Regions from separate parts of the Erwinia pyri genome, predicted to be linked through region 1. Evidence: predicted binding sites of a transcription regulator. Region 1 holds the regulator's gene; each other region holds the start of a gene.

Region 1 (5,218 bases):
AGCAGCGTTTGTGCCTGTTAAGGGCAAAGGCAGCCGCGTCTGGGATCAGCAGGGAAAAGAGTATATCGATTTTTCCGGCGGCATTGCGGTGACGGCGTTAGGGCATTGTCATCCCGCGCTGGTTGAAACGTTAAAAAGCCAGGGGGAAACGCTGTGGCACACCAGCAACGTGTTCACCAATGAACCCGCGCTGCGTCTGGCCAGCAAACTGATTGCTGCCACCTTTGCTGAACGGGTCTTTTTTGCTAACTCGGGTGCCGAAGCTAACGAAGCGGCGTTCAAGCTGGCCCGCTATTATGCTGCCAAACGCCACTCTCCCTACAAGAGTAAAATCATCGCTTTCCACAATGCGTTCCACGGACGCACGTTCTTTACCGTCTCCGTAGGCGGGCAGCCAAAATATTCTGACGGGTTTGGCCCTAAACCTGGCGATATCGTTCACGTTCCGTTTAACGATCTGGAGGCGGTAAAAGCGGTAATTGATGACCATACCTGCGCCATCGTCGTTGAGCCGATTCAGGGAGAGGGCGGCGTGATGCCTGCCACCGCTGAATTTATGCAGGGCCTGCGTAAACTCTGCGATGAACATCAGGCGCTGCTGGTGCTGGATGAAGTGCAGAGCGGCATGGGCCGCAGCGGCAAGCTGTTTGCGTATGAACATTATGGCGTGCAGCCAGATATTCTGACCACCGCCAAAGCTTTGGGCGGCGGCTTCCCGATCAGCGCGATGCTGACCACCAACGAGATCGCTTCCACCATGTCGCCGGGCGTACACGGCACCACCTACGGCGGTAATCCGCTCGCCTGTGCAATTGCGGAGACGGCGCTGGATATCATTAACACCGAAGAGGTGCTGAGCGGCGTGGTATCGCGTCGTGAACTCTTTGTGGCAGCATTGAAAACGCTTGATGCAAAGCTGGATCTGTTCAGCGATATTCGCGGCAAGGGGCTGCTGATTGGCGCGGCGCTGAAGCCACAACATGCCGGTAAAGCGCGCGATATCCTGAACGCTGCGGCCGCCGAAGGGGTGATGATCCTGAATGCCGGTACGGAGGTGATCCGTTTTGCCCCTTCGCTGGTGATTGAACCAACGGATATCGAAGAGGGCATGGCTCGCTTTGCCAGAGCCGTGGAAAAAGTGCTCGCTTAACAGGCCACAGGGAGCTGTCCTGTGCAGCTCCCCCGCGCACTTCCCCGGAAATACTTTACCAGTAAAGTGCCTTTTCCAATGTCATCACTCTGGCGCTTCTCCAGAAACCCTTTACCAGCAGAGCCATCTTCTCAACATCAGTACCCTGACACTTCCCCGAAGACAGCTCACCCTCAGGAGGATCTCTTCAGCTTGCGTATCAGCCAGCGGCCGTGATGCGGGCGGGCACTCCATGCCAGCGAGGAGATGGTGTGCATCACGCTCAGATGCCCCAGAATACGTTTTACGTGCCTTTCCAGAATAGTGGTCGGCCCCTGACTCAGCTCGACCTGAGAATCCATCACGTTGGTTTCTGAGCCTGGCCCGTCATATTCCAGACGCTGCTGACAGCGCTGCAGCGCCACCTCACAATCCTGCAAATAGCGTTCTGCCAGCGAAGAGGTCAGCATCGTATGCTCGCGCGCCAGTATGGTCATGGCGTTAATGTGCTCCACGATAAACTGGCTGTGCGTCACCCAGAGTTTCATATCGGAAAGATAGCGCGAATCGAATCCCGGCTCCTGCATCGCCTGATTCAGCGAGTTAAACAGGGCGTTATGCGCCTGATTCACCCGCATACGCTGATAAGCCAGCTTCACCGGATCCTGCTCATTGCCCAGCAGCATCTGCAGCGCATCCTGGTAGGTTTCAAGCGCATCGTGCGCATTCTGCCGCAGCAGGCCGCTTTGCCACTGTGGCCAGAGCCAGATCATGCCGCCGAAAGCGATCAGGCAGCCCATCAGCGTATCCAGCAGGCGGGGCAGCAGGAAGTCCGCGCCGTTAAGCGACAGCAGCTGAAGAGACCAGACCGCGGTTACCGTGAAACCAATCATCGCAAAGCCATAGAATTTGCGGATAAACAGATAGCTGATAAGCGTAATCGCCAGCATCACCAACAGCACCACAGATTCCGGCGCCTGAAGACGCAGCGTGATGGCGGCGATAATCAGTCCCGCCAGCGTGCCAAGCGCACGGTGCTGGATCCGCACGCGGGTGGCGCTGTAGCCGTTCTGGCTGACAAACATCACCGTCATCAGGATCCAGTAAGGCTTGGGCAAATTAAAGAACAGCGCCAGCGAGCTGGCAAAAGTCAGCATCACTGCAAAGCGCGAGGCGGTGCGCAGCGCGGCGGATTTCAGCGACAGATAGCTTCTGATAGCAGGTAACAGTGGCTGACGGCGCTGGCGGTCCGCCATCAAATCCCGCTGATACAACGGCCTCTGGGTACGTAAAACCCGGCCGATGCGGCTGAAATGATAATAACAAAAGGTGCCCACCGGATTGTCCGGGTGCTGTCGGGAGATCTTCTCCAGCGCCTGTAGCTGTTTATCCATCGTGAAGCGTTCAGGCAGCTTGTGATAGAGAATATCGTCAGCCAGTACGCGAAGCCGGGCGGCGATGGTCTGCGCATTCCAGCGGATTACCGCTTCAGCATGGCTCTGCTCTACCAGCTTTTGCACCTCTTCAGGCTGATGCAGGCTGACCGAAATATGCTCCTGCAGATCCAGCGCTACCTGGAACGCCCGGGTCAGGCGTTTGTGATGGTTGTAGCGGGTGGCGGAGAGCATATGCATCTGCTGGTAGCAGGTAGTGATCAGATCGACCGCTTTCTGTTGCCGGGCCAGCAGCGGCGGCAGCGCCTTTTCCGGATCCGTCAGCCTGGTCAGCAGGGTGTATTTGGCTTCGCAGTAGCCCGCCAGCTCGCGGTAGAGCAGGCTGAGCGTTTCCCGCATCGGCTGCTCTTTCCACAGCCAGAACCAGAACCAGTTAAAGACGCCGTACCAGATGGTGCCCAGCACGTAGAGCATTGGCGGTTCCCATATTGGCATCCGGCCAGCCAGGCTGAGGGTAAAAATAGCGGCGATCAGCGAGCCGGGCAGCAGCCGGCCATGCAGCGGGCTGATCTCGCCGGTGATGCCCAGCAGCATCGTCATGGTGAACAGGATGAGGGGTAAAGGCACCGCCTTTCCGCCCAGATACTGGATCAGAAAACTGCTGAAAGCGAACAGCGTTCCGCCGATGAGCAGGCGCTTGAAGAAACGTTTGTGGGGAGTATCAAGACCGGCGATGTTGCAACAGGCAGGCACTAAAGAGAAGAGCAGGCCCCGTTGCAGGTCACCCAGCAGCCAGCCGACAGCCACCGGTAAGCAGAGCACCAGCGTCTGGCGCAGCGCGTAGTTCACTTCAGGGTGATAGATCAGTCGACGCCACATCACTCCGTACCAAATAAAAAGGCGCAACAGAGGCTGTTGCGCCGTGGATCAGAGCCGATCAGCGTGTGCCATAGACAACGATGGTTTTACCGTGTGCCGAGATCAGGTTTTGATCTTCCAGCATTTTCAGAATACGGCCTACCGTTTCGCGTGAGCAGCCAACAATCTGCCCAATTTCCTGACGGGTGATTTTGATCTGCATCCCGTCCGGGTGCGTCATAGCGTCGGGTTGCTTCGCCAGATTCAGCAGAGTTTGCGCAATGCGACCTGTCACATCAAGGAAAGCTAAATTGCCCACTTTCTCTGAGGTAACCTGAAGACGACTGGCCATCTGTGCCGAGAGGCGCATCAGGATGTCAGGATTGACCTGAATAAGCTGACGGAATTTTTTATAGGAGATTTCAGCCACTTCACAGGCTGTTTTCGCACGTACCCACGCGCTACGCTCCTGACCTTCTTCAAACAGGCCAAGTTCGCCAATGAAGTCACCCTGGTTGAGGTAAGAGAGGATCATCTCTTTGCCTTCTTCATCCTTGATAAGCACCGCTACTGCGCCTTTGACGATGTAGTAGAGGGTTTCTGCCTTTTCACCCTGATGAATCAGCGTGCTCTTGGATGGATACTTATGAATATGGCAATGTGACAGGAACCATTCAAGTGTCGGGTCTGTTTGCGGTTTGCCGAGAACCATTCGCTGTTATCCTCTGTTGTCATCGTGCCTAAATACAGGGGCAGAGTTCCCTGTCAGGCGTTGAAATAATCAAGCGTTTCCCATCAGGAAATGTATTCGGGCCTCTGTGAAAAGCCTGGCTCGTTATGTTGTCCCGTTTCGTCGTGCTTGTAGAGTACTGACGAAAATATTACAGCTTTGTTTGTAGCACAGCTTTCAACGAGTGTCTTCTGTTGTCTCGCTTCAGCATAGTGGGAAAACTGCCGCATTGCCGTTTTTCAGGCTAAAGCGTAATCTGAAGTTAACTAAATGAATTAGAGGAATTTGTTATGCAGGCTCGGGTCAAGTGGGTTGAAGGGTTAACGTTTTTGGGAGAATCCTCATCAGGACATCAGGTATTGATGGATGGAAACTCCGGGGATAAAGCGCCAAGCCCGATGGAAATGGTGTTGATGGCCGCGGGCGGATGCAGCGCCATCGACGTGGTCTCGATTCTGCAGAAGGGCCGCCATAACGTAAAGGATTGCGAGGTGAAGCTCACCTCAGAGCGGCGTGAAGAGGCTCCCCGCCTCTTTACCCATATTAATCTGCACTTTATCGTCAGCGGCGTCGGGCTGGGTGACAAAGCCGTATCGCGCGCCGTGGATCTCTCTGCCGAGAAGTACTGCTCTGTGGCGCTGATGCTGGGTAAAGGGGTCAATATGACCCACAGCTACGAAGTGATCGAATTAGAGGAAAAGTAGTTCGCTGAGCGTAGGAGTAACGCCTGTTTACCGGGCGTTACTCAATTTTCTTGCCCTGAATCAGCCGTTTAACCAACGGCCCCATAATCAGCTCCATGGCCAGCCCCATTTTCCCGCCCGGCACCACCAGCGTATTGATATGCGAAATAAACGATCCCTGCAGCATCGACAGCAGGTAGGGGAAGTCGATATCTTCCAGCGCCTGGAAGTGGATCACCACAAAGCTTTCATCCAGCGAAGGGATAGCCCGGGCCGCAAAAGGGTTAGAGGTATCCACCGTCGGCACGCGCTGGAAGTTAATGTGCGTGCGTGAAAACTGCGGCGTAATGAAGTTGATGTAATCCTCCATTGAGCGCACCACTGAATCCATCACTGCTTCACGCGAATGGCCGCGTTCGCTGGT
Region 2 (5,218 bases), 870 kb from region 1:
ACCGGGGGCTGCCCCATCCGGCTGAAGATCAGCTTCATCACCAGCAACGGCATAAGAGACCCTTCTGCATAATGCAGCCAGTAGCGAGACTGCAGGCGTGCTTCTTCATCCAGAAGTTTCAGCCTGTTTTCTGTGTCATATCGCTCAGCGAGGTACTCAAGGATCGCACCCGACTCCGCAATCACCCGATTATCGTCGGTGATAACCGGAGATTTACCCAGCGGATGCACTTTTTTTAATGCCTCAGGCGCCAGCATGGTGGCTTCGCGCTGGTAAAGCTTAATCTGATAAGGGAGTTCTAACTCTTCCAGCATCCAGAGCACGCGCTGCGAGCGGGAGTTATTAAGATGGTGAACGGTAATCATGCGCTAACCTTGTGTTAAACGAAGAGTTAGCAGTATAGACCCCACTCAGGCATGGGGCTTATTCCTGTTCCGGCTCCAGCAGAATGGCACCGGTACCGCGCGCGCCTAACTGGTCATTGGGGTTACGCAACGGACAATCCTGCATAGAGAGACAGCCGCAGCCGATGCAGCCATCCAGATCGTCACGCAGCCGGGTCAGGGTTTCAATTCGCCGATCCAGCTCTTCGCGCCACTTTTCCGTCAGCACTTTCCACTCTTTAGGCGACATTCGGTGTCCGACAGGAAGCTGCATCAGATGTTCGCCAATCGTCGCCAGCGGGATCCCAATGCGCTGGGCAATTTTCACAATTGCCACCCGACGAAGCACATCGCGGTGATAACGCCGCTGATTACCGGCATTACGGAAGCTGCTGATTAATCCTTTGCTTTCATAAAAGTGCAGTGCAGAAACGGCCACGCCACAACGCTGGGCGACATCGCCCGGAGTCAGCTCCCGCTTGTTAGGGCAATTGCGATTTATTTTCATTCAGGCCTTTACCTCAAGTTAACTTGAGGAATTATACTCAGCAGCCATTGAGAAGACGAACTGAAATTTCTCACCAGGGAGAAGACCAGTATGCATGACGACATCATTCACACCCTTACCGACTGGATTGAAGGCAATCTCGATAAAACGCTGTCGATTGACGAAGTGGCTGCAAAATCGGGCTATTCGAAATGGCATTTACAGCGGATGTTTCGTACCGTCACTAAACAGACGCTGGGCAACTATATCCGTGAACGCCGCCTGACGCTGGCTGCCGAAGCATTACGCCAGACGCAGCGTCCGGTATTTGATATCGCCATGCAGTATGGTTACGACTCACAACAGACCTTCTCTCGCGTGTTTCGCCGTCAGTTTTCGCAGACCCCAACGGCTTACCGCCACATGATGCGTCGCCAGTCGCTGATCCGCCCTTCTGGCTATCGCTTCGACTGCAGCGATTTTGCTACGCACCCCTGTGCCAGCGTGGTCGATAAAACTGTCACCCCTGCCTGCAGCTGACGAGTGCCAGCCGCGCCCTTTCTGCACAAAGAGGGGCGTTGCCCTGGCATTAGCGCTGCAACCGTTCAGGCCCGATGGCGGATCTGTGGCGCGGCCTGCGGATCCTGGCCCCAAAATGAGGGGGAGAAATACCAGCCGCCGCCCAGCTCTTTGATGTGGTACATCGCCGCATCCGCCGTCGCCAGCAACGCCTCCCCGGACGCATGATCTCTGGCCAGCGCCACGCCAATACTCAGGGATTGCGATACCGTTTCGCCGTTCCCCAGCCGAATCGGCTGCCGCATCGCCTCTATGATATTTTCCGCCACCCTGGCCGCCTGGGCGCCGCTTTCGATTCCGGTCAGTAATACGGCGAACTCATCGCCTCCCAGGCGGGCTACCATATCTTCTTTGCGCAGCTTATTGCGCAGGCGTTGCGCGGTTTCTGCCAGTACGTTATCGCCGGCGGCATGGCCATAGGTATCGTTCACCTCTTTAAAACGATCGCCATCGATAAACAGTACCGCCAGTTTCTTCCTCTGCAGAGGATCGCTACGCAGCTTTTTCAGCTGCAGTTCAAAAGCCATGCGGTTGGGTAAGCCGGTCAGCGCATCATGCAACACCTGATGCGCCAGCGAATCATTTTCACGCTGCAGATGATGCTGCCACTCACTAAGCTCATCCAGCAGGCTGTTGAAATCTCCGCTCAGCTTATTCAGCTCTGCAATAGAGGAAGAAGGCACCCGCATTGAGAAGGCGCGTCGTATCCGGACATCGTGAGCCACAGAGGCAATGTTCAGCAGGCCGCTCAGGATCCCGGCGTGCATCCTGTTTGAGAGCCAGAACGCAAGAATTGCGGTAATCAGCAGGCTGCCGCTCAGCCATTTCAGCGCCTGACTGAGGTAGCGCATCACCCGGCTGGCGTCACCAGTCAGCCACACTTCGCCAATCTGCTGTCGGGCATGCATAATGGGCACGCTGACCGGCTGCGGGAAAAGCCAGTGCGTCACCAGATCTCCCACGCCTTCGGCGTGACGGGTGCCGGAAGCGGGCCAGCTGACCAGTACCCTCTTACTGGCATCAAGAACCCTGGCGTGGCCGAACTCTGCTGTCGCACCAATTTGCCGGACAATATCGCTGGCTGTGGCAGCGTCGCCCGCTAACACCGCCGGTTCCAGGCTGTAGCCCAGCGTGGTGGCGACCAGCTGAAGGTTATTTTCTGCATAGCTGCGCAACGCAAACAGCGACAGCACCGACAGCGAGATGCCGCTGAACATCAGCGACACGACAATGATCGCCAGATAAATCCGTTGCAGGGATTTGCGCAGCGTCGGCAACGGCTTTTTGCCCTTCCCTACAGCCTGTTCAGAATAGTCAGACATGCATCCTCCCTCACCTGTATGGCGGTGAATGAGCGTTGAGTAAAAAACACAAAGGCTCCTTTCTGGTTTTATTGCCCGATGCTGACTACTAAGCCGTTATTCAGCGAGCTAATTTTCAGGCAAAGCCTGCCCGTCCCGTAAAATAACAGGGATAGGAGGTAAGGATTTTGAGTATGAAAAAGCCTACAGCCCAGGGGCAGGTTGCACAACTTTTAACAGGTCGGATTCATCCCAAAGAGAAAATTTGGTTTAAGTCTGAAATAGAAGAAGCTAAAAACGTTACGCAATTAAGCTCTGGAGTGAATGACGGGTTATATCATCAACCTTGGGTAAGCACGTGCAAACAAAGCAGATTAAAAAATAAATAGTTAAATGCGCTCTTAACGGAATTAATTTTCATTTCGCGTCTCAAAAATAATTTTCTCGCCGATTCCGCTAATAACCCTCTTAATAACGACATCATCTCTTTTATGGCGACGCAACAAATTGACAAGCGCTGTTCGGAAGTAGTGCTGCAGCAATAAGCCCACTATTCGCCATTTTTGGAATAATTATGTAAACCTCAGGAAATAAAAGCTTATTTATCACGCCCGCAAAAAACTACCATACCAGGGCTGAATTTTGTTCAAATTTTAAAATCGAGTGATATAATGTGACGGTCGTCACACTTCTATGACCCTTTGTGTCTGCTCAGATGAAAAGCAACCTGGCAACTTTTCGGCTGAACTGGTGATGACTTGGCCTTTTGTCAGGGCAGTCTTACCTGGAGTATGAACAGATATGGGTACCTTAACCGCTAGCCTGGTATTGATGAGATGGGAACTGGTGAGTGCAGTAATGATGTTTTTCGCCAGCACCTTTAACGTGAAGTGCCGTAAAACCAGCCGCAACGGCATCGCCTTCATTTTTACTGGTGTAGGGATCGGCATGTCATGCTGGTTCGTTACAGGGCTGTTAGGCATCACGTTGAGTATGGAAAACCTGCACAACTTCTGGCACATCACAAAAGATGTGTTCATCGACGTCATGAGCCACACCCCTACTGATTATCCTATGCCCTGAAAACAAGCGAGCCGCTTTCTCATAGAGAAACGGCTCGTTAGTCCGATCGGGTCATTCAGATCTTTTTAAGCGCGACCGGCAGCGGCGTTACGTCAGAAGTCGCGGGCAGATTTGCCGCCTTCTTCTCCTGTAGCCACATATCACCCATCATTTTATCCAGACCCATATCCAGTCCCGTTACCAGGCCAGCACCCGGGGTAAAGGTAAGCTCACCAAAGTAGATCTGTCCTTCACTGATGTACCAGTCTACCCGTACATAGTCAAAATCACTTGCCAGCTTCTTACTGAGCGCCAGCGCCTTTTCCAGCGTTTCTCTGTCACCGCTGATATCCAGCCCCGTATCACGAATTTTGTAGAAGCACTGCTGCAAGCTGTTTACGTAGAAGTTCATAGAGAGTGGCGCATTACCGCAGCGGTTATAGATAATCTGCAGAACATACTCAAAATTGCCATCTTTCTTGTTAAACATGTGGAATTTATAATCCACGGCGGCAAGTTTACCGTCGCCCACATACTCTTCCACCACGATGCGCGGCTTAATATAGCGATAATGGATCTCACGGGAATGGTGTGAGAAATCGCGGCTCAGCCACTCTTCACAGCGTTTAACTAACAGCTGTTTCTGAATACAATCTGGCTCTTCCAGCAGTATTTCTACCATACCAGAACCGTGATTTGGCTTAATAACGGTATTTTTAAGAGATTTAAGCCCAAGCAGCGTTTTCGGATCTGCCGTTTCATGCAGCATGGGAATTAAATATTCTTCACCAATTGTTTTTGCTATGTAGTCGCGCACCAGAATTTTATCCGAAAGGTTCCCATATCGAACATAGTCGCCGGTGACAAATTTTCTATACAGAATTTTCTCATTAAATAATTTTGGCTGGTGTATGTTAGGTAACCGCTTAAATTTATGAAAATAATGAATTCTGTCCTGATAGGACCAAGGCATTTTTTTGAGCAGGTATAAGACGCCTTTTCTCAATTCTGCTTTGAGTTTTAACATTTTTTACCTCATTTGTAGGTTTTGTAGTTGAGTGAGGAAAGCTGTATTTTAAGAATGACGCCATTCTTAAAGAGATAATTCATTACCGTCAGGGAGAGCAGTTCTGTTACCAGTACGCTCCAGGCAGCTCCTGTTAATCCCCAGAAACGGATGAAGAACCAGTTGGTCACTACGCTAATTACCACCAGTAAAACAATCTTAACCAGCAGATAATTAAAACCACCTTCTTTCACCATATAGCGATAAGCTACTGTTCCCATTGCCGAAAAGCAGGTTGCTAACGACAATAACGTAACGAGGTTTCCCGATTGTGTGTAGTCATGCCCATAAAGGGTAGTGATGATCTTTTCGCCAAACAGCGCGACGACAAGAAGCATCA
Region 3 (5,218 bases), 1.9 Mb from region 1:
GAGACGCCCTGCTGCAGGTCTCACATCGTTCGGACGACATGATTGCGCGCTATGGTGGAGAGGAATTTGCGGTGATCCTGCCCGGCAGCGATCGTGAGGGGGCCTTACGGTTTGCTGAATCGGCGCTTGCAGGGGTTACGGCGCTGGCTATTCCCCATGAGAGGAGCGATCATCCGGCGAAAATTGTCACGGTCAGCATCGGGCTGCACGTTATGGAGCGAGGTGTAATCGGGGATCCGCGACAGACTTTGATTGGCCAGGCTGATAAAGCGCTTTATCAAGCTAAAACCATGGGTAAAAATCGGGTTGAGGTGCTGTAGGTGAGGCCGTAACAGCCGCATAAAAAAGGGGATCTGGCGATCCCCTTACTCTTCCGGGCAGCAGATTAGTTGTTGATGCCCTGACTGCGCAGATAATCTTCGTAGTTACCGGTGAAATCATTGAATTTGCCCGGCGTCATTTCGATCACGCGGGTAGCCAGCGAGCTGACGAATTCACGGTCATGGGAAACAAATACCAGCGTCCCTTCATACATCTCCAGCGCCATATTGATCGCTTCAATGGATTCCATATCAAGGTGGTTGGTCGGTTCATCCATGATCAGCACGTTCGGTTTTTGCATCATCAGCTTACCAAACAGCATGCGGCCCTTTTCGCCTCCGGAGAGCACTTTAGCGGGCTTCTTGATATCATCCTGGCTGAAGAGTAATCGACCCAGGATACCGCGCACGGCCTGCTCGTCATCGCTCTCCTGCTTCCACTGGCTCATCCAGTCGAACACGCTCAGGTCATCGGCGAAGTCGTGGGCGTGATCCTGCGCGTAGTAGCCAATCTGCGCATTTTCAGACCATTTCACTTCACCCGCATCCGGCTGCAGTTCTCCTACCAGCGTTTTCAGCAGCGTGGTTTTACCGATACCGTTGGGTCCGAGGATAGCCAGCTTCTCGCCCACTTCCAGCAGCAGGTTGACGTTTTTAAACAGCGGCCCCTGGTCGAAGCCTTTGGTCAGCGACTCCAGCTGCAGGGCGTTACGGAACAGCTTTTTATCCTGATCAAAACGGATAAACGGGTTCTGACGGCTGGAGGCTTTAACCTCCTCAAGCTTGATTTTATCGATCTGCTTGGCACGGGAAGTTGCCTGGCGCGATTTAGAGGCGTTGGCGCTGAAGCGGCTGACAAACGACTGCAGTTCGTTGATCTGCGCTTTTTTCTTGGCGTTATCAGAGAGCAGACGCTCACGCGACTGTGTCGCTGCGGTCATATATTCGTCGTAGTTGCCCGGATAAACGCGCAGTTCACCGTAGTCCAGATCCGCCATGTGAGTACAGACCATGTTCAGGAAGTGGCGGTCATGCGAAATAATGATCATGGTGCTGTTACGCTCGTTCAGCACCTGCTCCAGCCAGCGAATAGTATCGATGTCCAGGTTGTTCGTAGGTTCGTCGAGCAGCAGGATTTCCGGATTAGAGAAGAGCGCCTGTGCCAACAGCACGCGCAGTTTCCAGCCTGGTGCGACTTCGCTCATCGGGCCGTAATGCTGCTCCAGCGGAATGCCCACGCCTAACAGCAGTTCGCCCGCGCGCGCTTCTGCGGTGTAACCGTCCATTTCGCCATATTTGACTTCCAGGTCAGCGACTTTGTATCCATCTTCCTCGGTCATTTCTGGCAGCGAGTAGATGCGGTCACGCTCCTCTTTCACTTCCCACAGCTCGCCGTGGCCCATGATCACCGTATCCAGCACGGTATATTGTTCAAAGGCGAACTGATCCTGACGCAGCTTACCGATACGCTCGTTAGGATCGAGCGACACGTTGCCGCCAGAAGGAACCAAATCCCCGCCCAGAATTTTCATAAAGGTGGACTTGCCGCTACCGTTGGCACCGATCAGGCCATAGCGGTTACCGCCGCCAAATTTGACAGAGATGTTTTCGAACAGCGGCTTACTGCCAAACTGCATGGTGACGTTGCTGGAAACTAGCACAGGATTGCCTTTCGTTTGCGATGGAGAATGTGAACCAGCGCGCATTATGCCAAAAAAAAGGGGCGGCGAATACACCGCCACCCCGCAGAGCATGGTTAGTTTTCGTTAATGGCTTTCCAGCTCACGTTTTGGCGCCGGCATCGGCCGGGTTTCCACATCATCGCTCAGCCAGTCGTGCAGGTAATGTTCAATCTGTTCCAGGCTGCGGTTACGGGTTTCCGGTACGCATTTGATCACGAAGACCGCCCCGAAAAGCCCGACAAAGGCGAAGATAAAGAAGGCACCTGACAGCCCCACCGTCGCCAGAAGCACCGGGAAGGCGAGTGAAATAAGGAAGTTGGCGATCCACATGGCGAAAACGGCACCGCCCATAAAGATGCCGCGCAGGCGCGTCGGGAAGATTTCTGACAGCAGCAGCCAGGTAACAGGAGAGAGCGCGCCCTGCTGGAAGCTCAGAAACATCAGCATACCCAGCAGCACCAGGTAGCCACGGAAGACGTCAACTTCACCGTTAATCGTTTCCGGCATCAGGTAGCTTACGGCGCCGATAAACAGCAGGCAGGCGGTACAGCCGAACTGGCCGATCATGGTCATCGTGCGACGCCCAATTTTCCCCAGCAGCCAGATACCCACAAAAGTCATCAGTACCGAGATAGCGCCGTTAGCGATAGTAGCGAACAGCGCCGCATCGGTACTCATCCCCACGGCCTTCAGCATAGTGGGAGCGTAATACATAATGGTGTTAACGCCGGAGAGTTGCTGAATGACCGCCACGCCCACACCAATCAGGAACAGCTTAAACAGCCAGGGCTTTTTCAGCTCACGCAGGCTGGGCGGCGCTCTGTTTTCATCTTCCGTGAGCGTCTCCTCAATTTCGGTCATCTCCCACTCCACGTCGCCTTTGGCGCGCGTGCGTTCCAGCACTTTACGCGCCTCAGCCAGCCGTCCTTTCATCGCATACCAGCGTGGCGTATCGGGCATAAACATCATGCCGAACCAGAGCGCTACGGCAGGAATAGTGGCGATGGCCAGCATCCAGCGCCAGGTGCTTTCGCCGCCCCACGCCGCGTTAAACCCGGCGTTGGAGATATAAGCCAGCATCTGGCCGGAAACGATCATTAATTCCTGCAGCGTTACCAGCTGTCCGCGTTTATTGGCCGGGGCAATTTCCGCAATATAGACCGGCACCGTGGCAGCGGCGCCACCCACGGCAACGCCCAGTACCAGGCGGAAGAAAATCATCCAGTGCACATCCGGTGCCAGTGAAGTTCCTAACGCCCCGGCGGCGAAGATCACCGCAAGGATAATGATGATTTTCCTGCGCCCGGCAGCAGCAGCGAAATGACCAGCGAAGAGCGCGCCAAACGCTGCGCCAAACAGCAGAGAGCTGGTGACCAGGCCGGTGGTGAACGGCGTTAAATGCAGCTCATTCCCCATAAACAGCAGCGCACCGGAAATTACCCCGGTGTCATAACCAAACAGCAGGCCGCCCAGCGTGGCGATAACGGCGATGACTTTTACAAAGGGTTCGGTTGGGGTCTCACTGTTGGGGCCAGAGGCCCGACTGGGGCTAATGTACTGTTCTTTTGCCATGGTGGTTTTCTACCTCTTATTCTTACCGGGTGGAAAGGAACGGGTCAGAGAAGTTACGATGCCGTAACACTCAACTGGTATGGCAAACAATTTAGTTTATTTTTTTCATTTTAATTAACAATGAAAATTAAATTTTGAGACCTGGCGCGCATCTCACCGGCCGTTCTGTGACCAGTAGCGCATATATGAGCTGTAAACCTTGTCAGGAGCCAGGAGTCATGTGCGGGAATGAAACTGTTTAAATTTTATCCATTCACATTTAGAAAATACGTTTCAGTTTGCTGACGCGCTGACCTCTCCTTTCTCCGCCTGCTCGCTGCGTGGGCCACTGATTTAAAAAATAAATGGGTTACGCTGCCACCGCCCGCAATATGTGTCATTAAAACCATACCGGCCACGGGGCTGCGGAAGTGGAAAACAGGAGTCAGGAGTCAGGAGTCAGGAGTCAGGAGTCAGGAGTCAGGAGTCAGGAGTCAGGAGTCAGGAGTCAGGAGTCAGGAGTCAGGAGTCAGGAAAAGTGTAAGAAGGGTATCGCCAGACCATAAACTATTTTCTTTTATGGCCTGACGATCCCTGCACAGCATGAACGCGAGTAGCAGTCGTTTACTACTGAATCGGCTTATCCGCCTGTTCAGCAGGTCCAAACACCGAATAGTCCGGCATCTGCACGTTTTGATAGAGTTCCCAGCCGCCGCCCAGCGCCTTGTAGAGCGCCACCAGGTCCAGGCTGCTTTGCACCCTTGCCTGGGCTGCCTGCTGCTTCGCCTGTGCCAGCTGTCGCTGCGCATCCAGCGCATCAATAAACGAAGAGAGTCCCTGTCTGTAGCTGTCGTTCGCCAGCGTAAAGGCGTTCTGCAGCGCCTCCGCGGTTTGATCCAGCCCCTCAACCCGTTGCTGATCGGTGCGATAGCTGACCAGTGCGTTCTCCACATCCTGCAGAGCCGTCAGCACGGTCTGGCGATAGCCCAGAGCGGCGCTGGCCTGCTCGGCCCTGGCCAGCTTAACGCTGGAAACCAGCCGGCCGCCCTGGAAAATCGGGATGGAGACTGAAGGACCGAAGCTGTAGAAATGGCTGCTCCAGTTATCAAGATAGCTGACGTCGGTATTGCGCATGCCGAACTGGCCGGTGAGGGAAAGGTCCGGGAAGAGCTGCGCTACCGAGACGCCGATGCTGGCGGTAGCGGCGTGCAGCTGGGCTTCCGCCTGGCGGACATCCGGTCTGCGCCTCGCCAGCGTGGAAGGCAGCCCGACCGGCACCACCTCAGGCAATGGCGGCAACGCTTTGTTCGCCATCAGCTCACTATCCAGCGCGCCGGGCGGTTTGCCCGTCAGCACGGCCAGGCCATTCAGCGCCTGATGAATTTGCGACTCATATTGCGGTAGCTGTGCGCGCAGTGAATGGAGCTGAGCACGAGCATTCTCCACATTCATCTGTGGAGCCAGGCCATTGCGCTGCTGGCTCTGGGTCAAATCCAGCGTCTGCTGTGCGACCTCAATCTGCGTTTGCACCGTCTGGCTGACGGATTGCGCGCCGCGAAGCTGCAGATAGGTCCTGGCGACTTCCGCCTCAAGCGAAACCAGCGCATCGTTGCGGCTCTCTACCGACTCCTGCTGCCGCGCGTCGGCCATCTCAACCTGGCGACG
Region 4 (5,218 bases), 160 kb from region 1:
TCTGCGTCTGGGCTCCGGCGGCGTGATGCTGCCTAACCACTCTCCGCTGGTGATTGCGGAACAGTTCGGTACGCTGGAGTCACTCTATCCTGGCCGTATCGATCTGGGGCTGGGCCGCGCGCCGGGTTCCGATCAGCGCACCATGATGGCGCTGCGTCGTCATATGGGAGGACATGTCGACAATTTCCCGTCAGACGTGGCTGAGATGATCTCGTGGTTTGACGCCAAAGAGGGCGATCAGCCTGCGGTACAGCCCGTGCCTGGACTGGGGTTAAAAATTCCCGTCTGGCTGTTGGGCTCCAGTCTCTACAGCGCACAGCTCTCCGCACAGCTTGGCCTGCCCTTCGCCTTTGCCTCGCACTTCGCGCCCGATATGCTCTACCAGGCGCTGCATCTCTATCGTGAAAACTTCAAGCCATCCGCCCGCCTTGAGAAGCCGCATGCAATGGTCTGCGTCAATGTGGTCGCGGCCGACAGCGAACGGGACGCGCGCTTTATGTTTACCTCGATGCAGCAGCAGTTTATTAACCTGCGTCGCGGCAGGCCTGGCCCGCTTCCGGCACCGGTCGAAAATATGGATAACCTCTGGTCACCTTCAGAACAGTATGGCGTGCAGCAGGCGCTGAGCATGTCGATTGTGGGGGATATGGAAAAAGTCCGTCAGGGTCTGACCTCGCTGATCCGCGAAACTCAGGCTGACGAAATCATGGTGAATGGTCAGATTTTTGATCAGCAAGCCCGCATCCGCTCTTTTGAGCTGGCGATGGAAGCGCATAAGTCGCTCTGAACGCCGGTGAGTTAGGGCGGTCAGGAGTGATATCCAGCTCGCCTTTTTTGCCTGCTCAGAACGCCGATTTCAGTTTATAGCAGACATAAAAAAACCAGCCCGAAGGCTGGTTTTTTATTGCGTCAGTGATTATGCATCACGACGACGTGGGGGTGCAGAACCTTCAGGACGTGGACCGCGGCTGTTGCCACCGTCACGGCTGAAGCTACCGCTACGACGCTCACCGCCGCCGTTGCGATCGTTGCTGAAGCGACGACCACCTTCAGGACGGGCTGCACCATCACGGTTACCGCCACCAAAGCCACCACGTCCGCCAGGGGCTGCACGACGCTCACCGCCACCGCTACGCTCGTTGCTTCTTGGCACTGCATCGCCAATCAGCTGCATATTCATCGGTTTGTTCAGAATACGGGTACGAGTGAAATGCGTCAGAATGTCACCCGGCATGCCTTTCGGCAGCTCGATGGTGGAATGTGTACCGAACAGCTTGATGTTACCGATGTAACGGCTGCTGATATCACCTTCGTTAGCAATCGCGCCCACGATGTGACGAACTTCAACGCCGTCATCGCGACCCACTTCAATGCGGTAAACTTCCATATCGCCAACGTCACGACGCTCACGACGAGGACGATCCCCTGCCGCTTCGCTACGTGGTTCACGCGGACCGCGGTCCGGACGATCGCCACGACGGTCATCACGCTCTTTGAACTCACGGCGCGGACGCTGTGGCGCATCAGCAGGAACGATCAGAGGACGTTCACCCTGAGCCATTTTCAGCAGAGCGGCGGCCAGCGTTTCGATATCCAGCTCATCTTCTGCAGGCTGCATTTTGCTCAGCAGCGCGCGGTACTGTTCCAGATCGCTGCTTTCCAGCTGCTGCTGTACTTTAGCCGCGAACTTAGCCAGACGACGCTCACCCAGCAGTGCTGCGTTAGGCAGTTCAACTTCTGGAATAGTCAGCTTCATGGTGCGTTCAATGTTGCGCAGCAGACGACGCTCGCGGTTCTCAACGAACAGCAGAGCACGGCCGGCACGACCTGCACGACCGGTACGGCCGATACGGTGAACGTAAGACTCCGCATCCATAGGGATGTCGAAGTTAACCACCAGGCTGATGCGCTCAACGTCCAGGCCACGGGCCGCAACGTCGGTAGCAATCAGGATATCCAGACGACCATCTTTCAGGCGCTCCAGAGTCTGCTCACGCAGGGCCTGGTTCATGTCACCATTCAGCGCGGCGCTGTTGTAACCGCTGCGCTCAAGCGCTTCAGCAACTTCCAGCGTGGCGTTTTTGGTACGCACGAAGATGATAGCCGCATCAAAGTCTTCCGCTTCCAGGAAGCGAGTCAGTGCATCAGTCTTACGACCAAACGCAGTCCAGTAGCTCTGGCTGATGTCCGGACGGGTAGTCATGCTTGACTGGATACGCACTTCCTGCGGATCTTTCATAAAGCGTTTGGTAATACGACGAATCGCTTCTGGCATGGTTGCAGAGAACAGTGCGGTCTGATGACCCTCTGGGATCTGCGCCATGATAGTTTCAACGTCTTCGATGAAGCCCATACGCAGCATTTCATCGGCTTCGTCCAGCACCAGGCCGCGCAGGTTAGAGAGATCTAACGTGCCGCGTTTCAGGTGATCCAACAGACGACCAGGTGTACCCACAACAACTTGTGGTCCCTGACGCAGAGCGCGCAGCTGTACGTCATAACGCTGTCCGCCGTAAAGGGCGACCACGTTAAGGCCTTTCATATGTTTAGCAAATTCGGTTATAGCTTCGCCTACCTGAACCGCCAACTCACGGGTTGGTGCCAGCACCATAATCTGAGGTGCTTTCAGGGAGCTATCAATGTTGTTCAGCAGTGGCAGCGAGAACGCTGCAGTTTTTCCGCTTCCTGTCTGAGCCATACCCAGAACATCACGGCCCGCCAGCAGGTGTGGAATACACTCCATCTGGATTGGGGAAGGCTTCACGTAGCCCATACCGTTCAGTGATTCGAGGAGATCGGCGCTCAGGCCCAGGTCAGCAAAAGTGGTTTCAATAGTGGTTTCAATATCAGTCATGTAGTACACGTGCCTCTTAGATTGCGGCGGCCAGTCTACATAACTCGTCGTGAAAACATTCAGTCATTTTCATCAAAAAGTGTGAACCGGCTCAAATTAGTGGTTTCGACGAACAAGAAAGCCCTCATCCGCTAAGATGATGACATTCGAGAAAAAAGGGCAATAAAAGTTCGTCAGCTATTGCTGGTCAGATTCTGATAAATCGTCTTGTGTCTGGCCGAGTAGCGCCAGCTCCAACAATGCATATCGGTGCTCAACGAAGTTATGTACGTTGTTTGCAACCGTCAGCTTGAACAACGCTTCTGCGTCGTCCTTCTCCCCCAGACTTAGGTAATGTTTACCTAAATAGAAGTTGGTTTCACTGAGATGTTCAGCGAGCGAGGTGTTATCCGTTGCGTCTGCCTTGAGACTATCCATCAGCGTACTTTCGCTGATATTTCCCAGGTAGAACTCGACAATATTCCATCCCCATTGGTCTCTGACCGCTTTTTCATAACGCTGTTTCAGCGCTACTTTAGCCTTGTCGGCGTCTATCTCTCTTTCGTCGAGATACAGCCACAGGCTACGGAAAGGATCGTTAGGATCGTCTTGATAAAACGCCAGCAGATCATCTTGCGCTAATTTAAACCTTCCACCGTAGTAGAGTGCGATACCGCGGTTTAAATGCGCATAATTGTAAGTTGGATCAAGCTCAAGTACAGAATCGAACGCTTCATAGGCAGCATCAAAGTTCCCTGCCTGCGTTAAATATATGCCTAAGTAATTGAATACTTCAGGCATATCCGGTCTGACAGATAACGCTAATGAAAAATCATTCCGCGCCAGTGCCCTCAAACCCAAACTATCATACAACACTCCGCGCTCATATAACAGCTGTGCGCGTTCATCATCGCTAAGGGATCGACTGGCAAGAATTTGTTCCATGCGCGCCAGAATGACTTCCTGTTGCAGCGTAGGCTGCAGCGGAACAGCCAGAACCTCGTTCTTACGCCAATCCGAGTTGCTGCATCCTGCCAGCGTTAAAGCTGTCGCAACGAAACACCAGCGCAAAAAAGGCTTCATTTCCCACTCCCAAATACCAACATTGGGATGACAATCCTTTCATCCGCCTGCCGTGCACAAGGTGTCGTCCTACCCTCGCGATGATACAGCTCTCCCTGACCACAGGGAGAGCGTCCGACATTATTCTGCTTCAGGAGCTACTGGTGCCGCGCCTGCTTCCGGCTCAGCCGTCTGCTCGGTCGCTTCTTTGATGCTCAGGCGTACACGGCCCTGACGATCAACTTCCAGAACTTTCACCGGCACTTCCTGGCCCATCTGCAGATAATCGGTCACTTTCTCAACGCGCTTGTCAGCGATTTGAGAGATGTGGACCAGACCTTCTTTACCGCCGCCGATAGCCACGAAGGCACCGAAGTCTACGATGCGGGTCACTTTACCGTTGTAAATGCGGCCCACTTCAATTTCAGCAGTAATCTCTTCGATACGACGGATAGCATATTTCGCTTTGTCACCGTCGGTCGCTGCGATTTTAACGGTACCGTCATCTTCGATTTCGATGGTGGTGCCAGTCTCTTCGGTCAGCGCACGGATCACAGAACCGCCTTTACCGATCACATCTTTGATCTTGTCCGGGCTGATTTTGATGGTGTGGATGCGTGGAGCAAACTGCGAGATATCGCCGCGCGGTGTGCTGATAGCCTGTTCCATTACGCCCAGGATGTGCAGACGCGCGCCCTTAGCCTGGTTCAGTGCCACCTGCATGATTTCGCGGGTGATCCCTTCAATTTTAATGTCCATCTGCAGCGCGGTGATACCTTCACGGCTACCGGCTACTTTGAAGTCCATGTCGCCCAGGTGATCTTCGTCGCCCAGAATGTCAGACAGAACCACAAAGTTCTCGCCTTCTTTGACCAGGCCCATCGCAATACCGGCTACGGCTGCTTTGATCGGTACGCCGGCATCCATCAGTGCCAGAGAAGCACCGCACACGGAAGCCATAGAAGAAGAACCGTTTGATTCAGTAATTTCTGACACTACACGCACGGTGTACGGGAATGCGTCGCCTTTAGGCATCACGGCCAGCACGCCACGCTTCGCCAGACGACCGTGACCAATTTCACGACGCTTAGGCGACCCAACCATACCGGTCTCACCTACGGAGTACGGAGGGAAGTTGTAGTGGAACAGGAAGTTATCGGTGCGCTCACCCATCAGCTCATCCAGGTTCTGCGCGTCACGGGCAGTACCCAGCGTTGCGGTAACCAGAGCCTGAGTTTCACCACGGGTAAACAGCGCGGAACCGTGAGTACGTGGCAGTACGCCAGTGCGCACGTCCAGACCACGGATCATATCTTTTTCGCG

The links. Region 1 encodes CRP, which controls carbon source genes, mostly activating them, when cyclic AMP is high. Its sites were predicted from a motif close to ATGTGANNNNNNTCACAT; they were not measured.
Region 2: the regulator CRP is predicted to act here: its motif matches at 3,422-3,439, upstream of Q3V30_RS19265 (YjcB family protein).
Region 3: the regulator CRP is predicted to act here: its motif matches at 2,009-2,026, upstream of Q3V30_RS14380 (ABC-F family ATPase).
Region 4: the regulator CRP is predicted to act here: its motif matches at 2,934-2,951, upstream of yrbN (protein YrbN).

What each region holds. Positions count from the first base shown of each region.
Region 1 covers NZ_CP132353.1:408,702-413,919, forward strand. Annotated here, with positions in the region: gene argD (bifunctional acetylornithine/succinyldiaminopimelate transaminase) at 1-1,150, shown strand, start outside; gene Q3V30_RS01860 (YccS/YhfK family putative transporter) at 1,324-3,402, opposite strand; gene crp (cAMP-activated global transcriptional regulator CRP) at 3,461-4,093, opposite strand; gene Q3V30_RS01870 (OsmC family protein) at 4,402-4,815, shown strand; gene Q3V30_RS01875 (phosphoribulokinase) at 4,853-5,218, opposite strand, start outside.
Region 2 covers NZ_CP132353.1:4,062,267-4,067,484, forward strand. Annotated here, with positions in the region: gene Q3V30_RS19240 (glutathione S-transferase family protein) at 1-365, opposite strand, end outside; gene soxR (redox-sensitive transcriptional activator SoxR) at 424-891, opposite strand; gene soxS (superoxide response transcriptional regulator SoxS) at 982-1,410, shown strand; gene dgcN (diguanylate cyclase DgcN/YfiN) at 1,476-2,771, opposite strand; gene Q3V30_RS19260 (hypothetical protein) at 2,945-3,139, shown strand; gene Q3V30_RS19265 (YjcB family protein) at 3,552-3,833, shown strand; gene Q3V30_RS19270 (ATP-grasp fold amidoligase family protein) at 3,889-4,839, opposite strand; gene Q3V30_RS19275 (MATE family efflux transporter) at 4,848-5,218, opposite strand, start outside.
Region 3 covers NZ_CP132353.1:3,049,605-3,054,822, forward strand. Annotated here, with positions in the region: gene Q3V30_RS14375 (sensor domain-containing diguanylate cyclase) at 1-320, shown strand, start outside; gene Q3V30_RS14380 (ABC-F family ATPase) at 386-1,981, opposite strand; gene Q3V30_RS14385 (sugar porter family MFS transporter) at 2,087-3,574, opposite strand; gene Q3V30_RS14390 (efflux transporter outer membrane subunit) at 4,181-5,218, opposite strand, start outside.
Region 4 covers NZ_CP132353.1:563,705-568,922, reverse strand. Annotated here, with positions in the region: gene Q3V30_RS02725 (luciferase-like monooxygenase) at 1-787, shown strand, start outside; gene Q3V30_RS02720 (DEAD/DEAH family ATP-dependent RNA helicase) at 917-2,854, opposite strand; gene yrbN (protein YrbN) at 2,871-2,927, opposite strand; gene nlpI (lipoprotein NlpI) at 3,032-3,916, opposite strand; gene pnp (polyribonucleotide nucleotidyltransferase) at 4,037-5,218, opposite strand, start outside.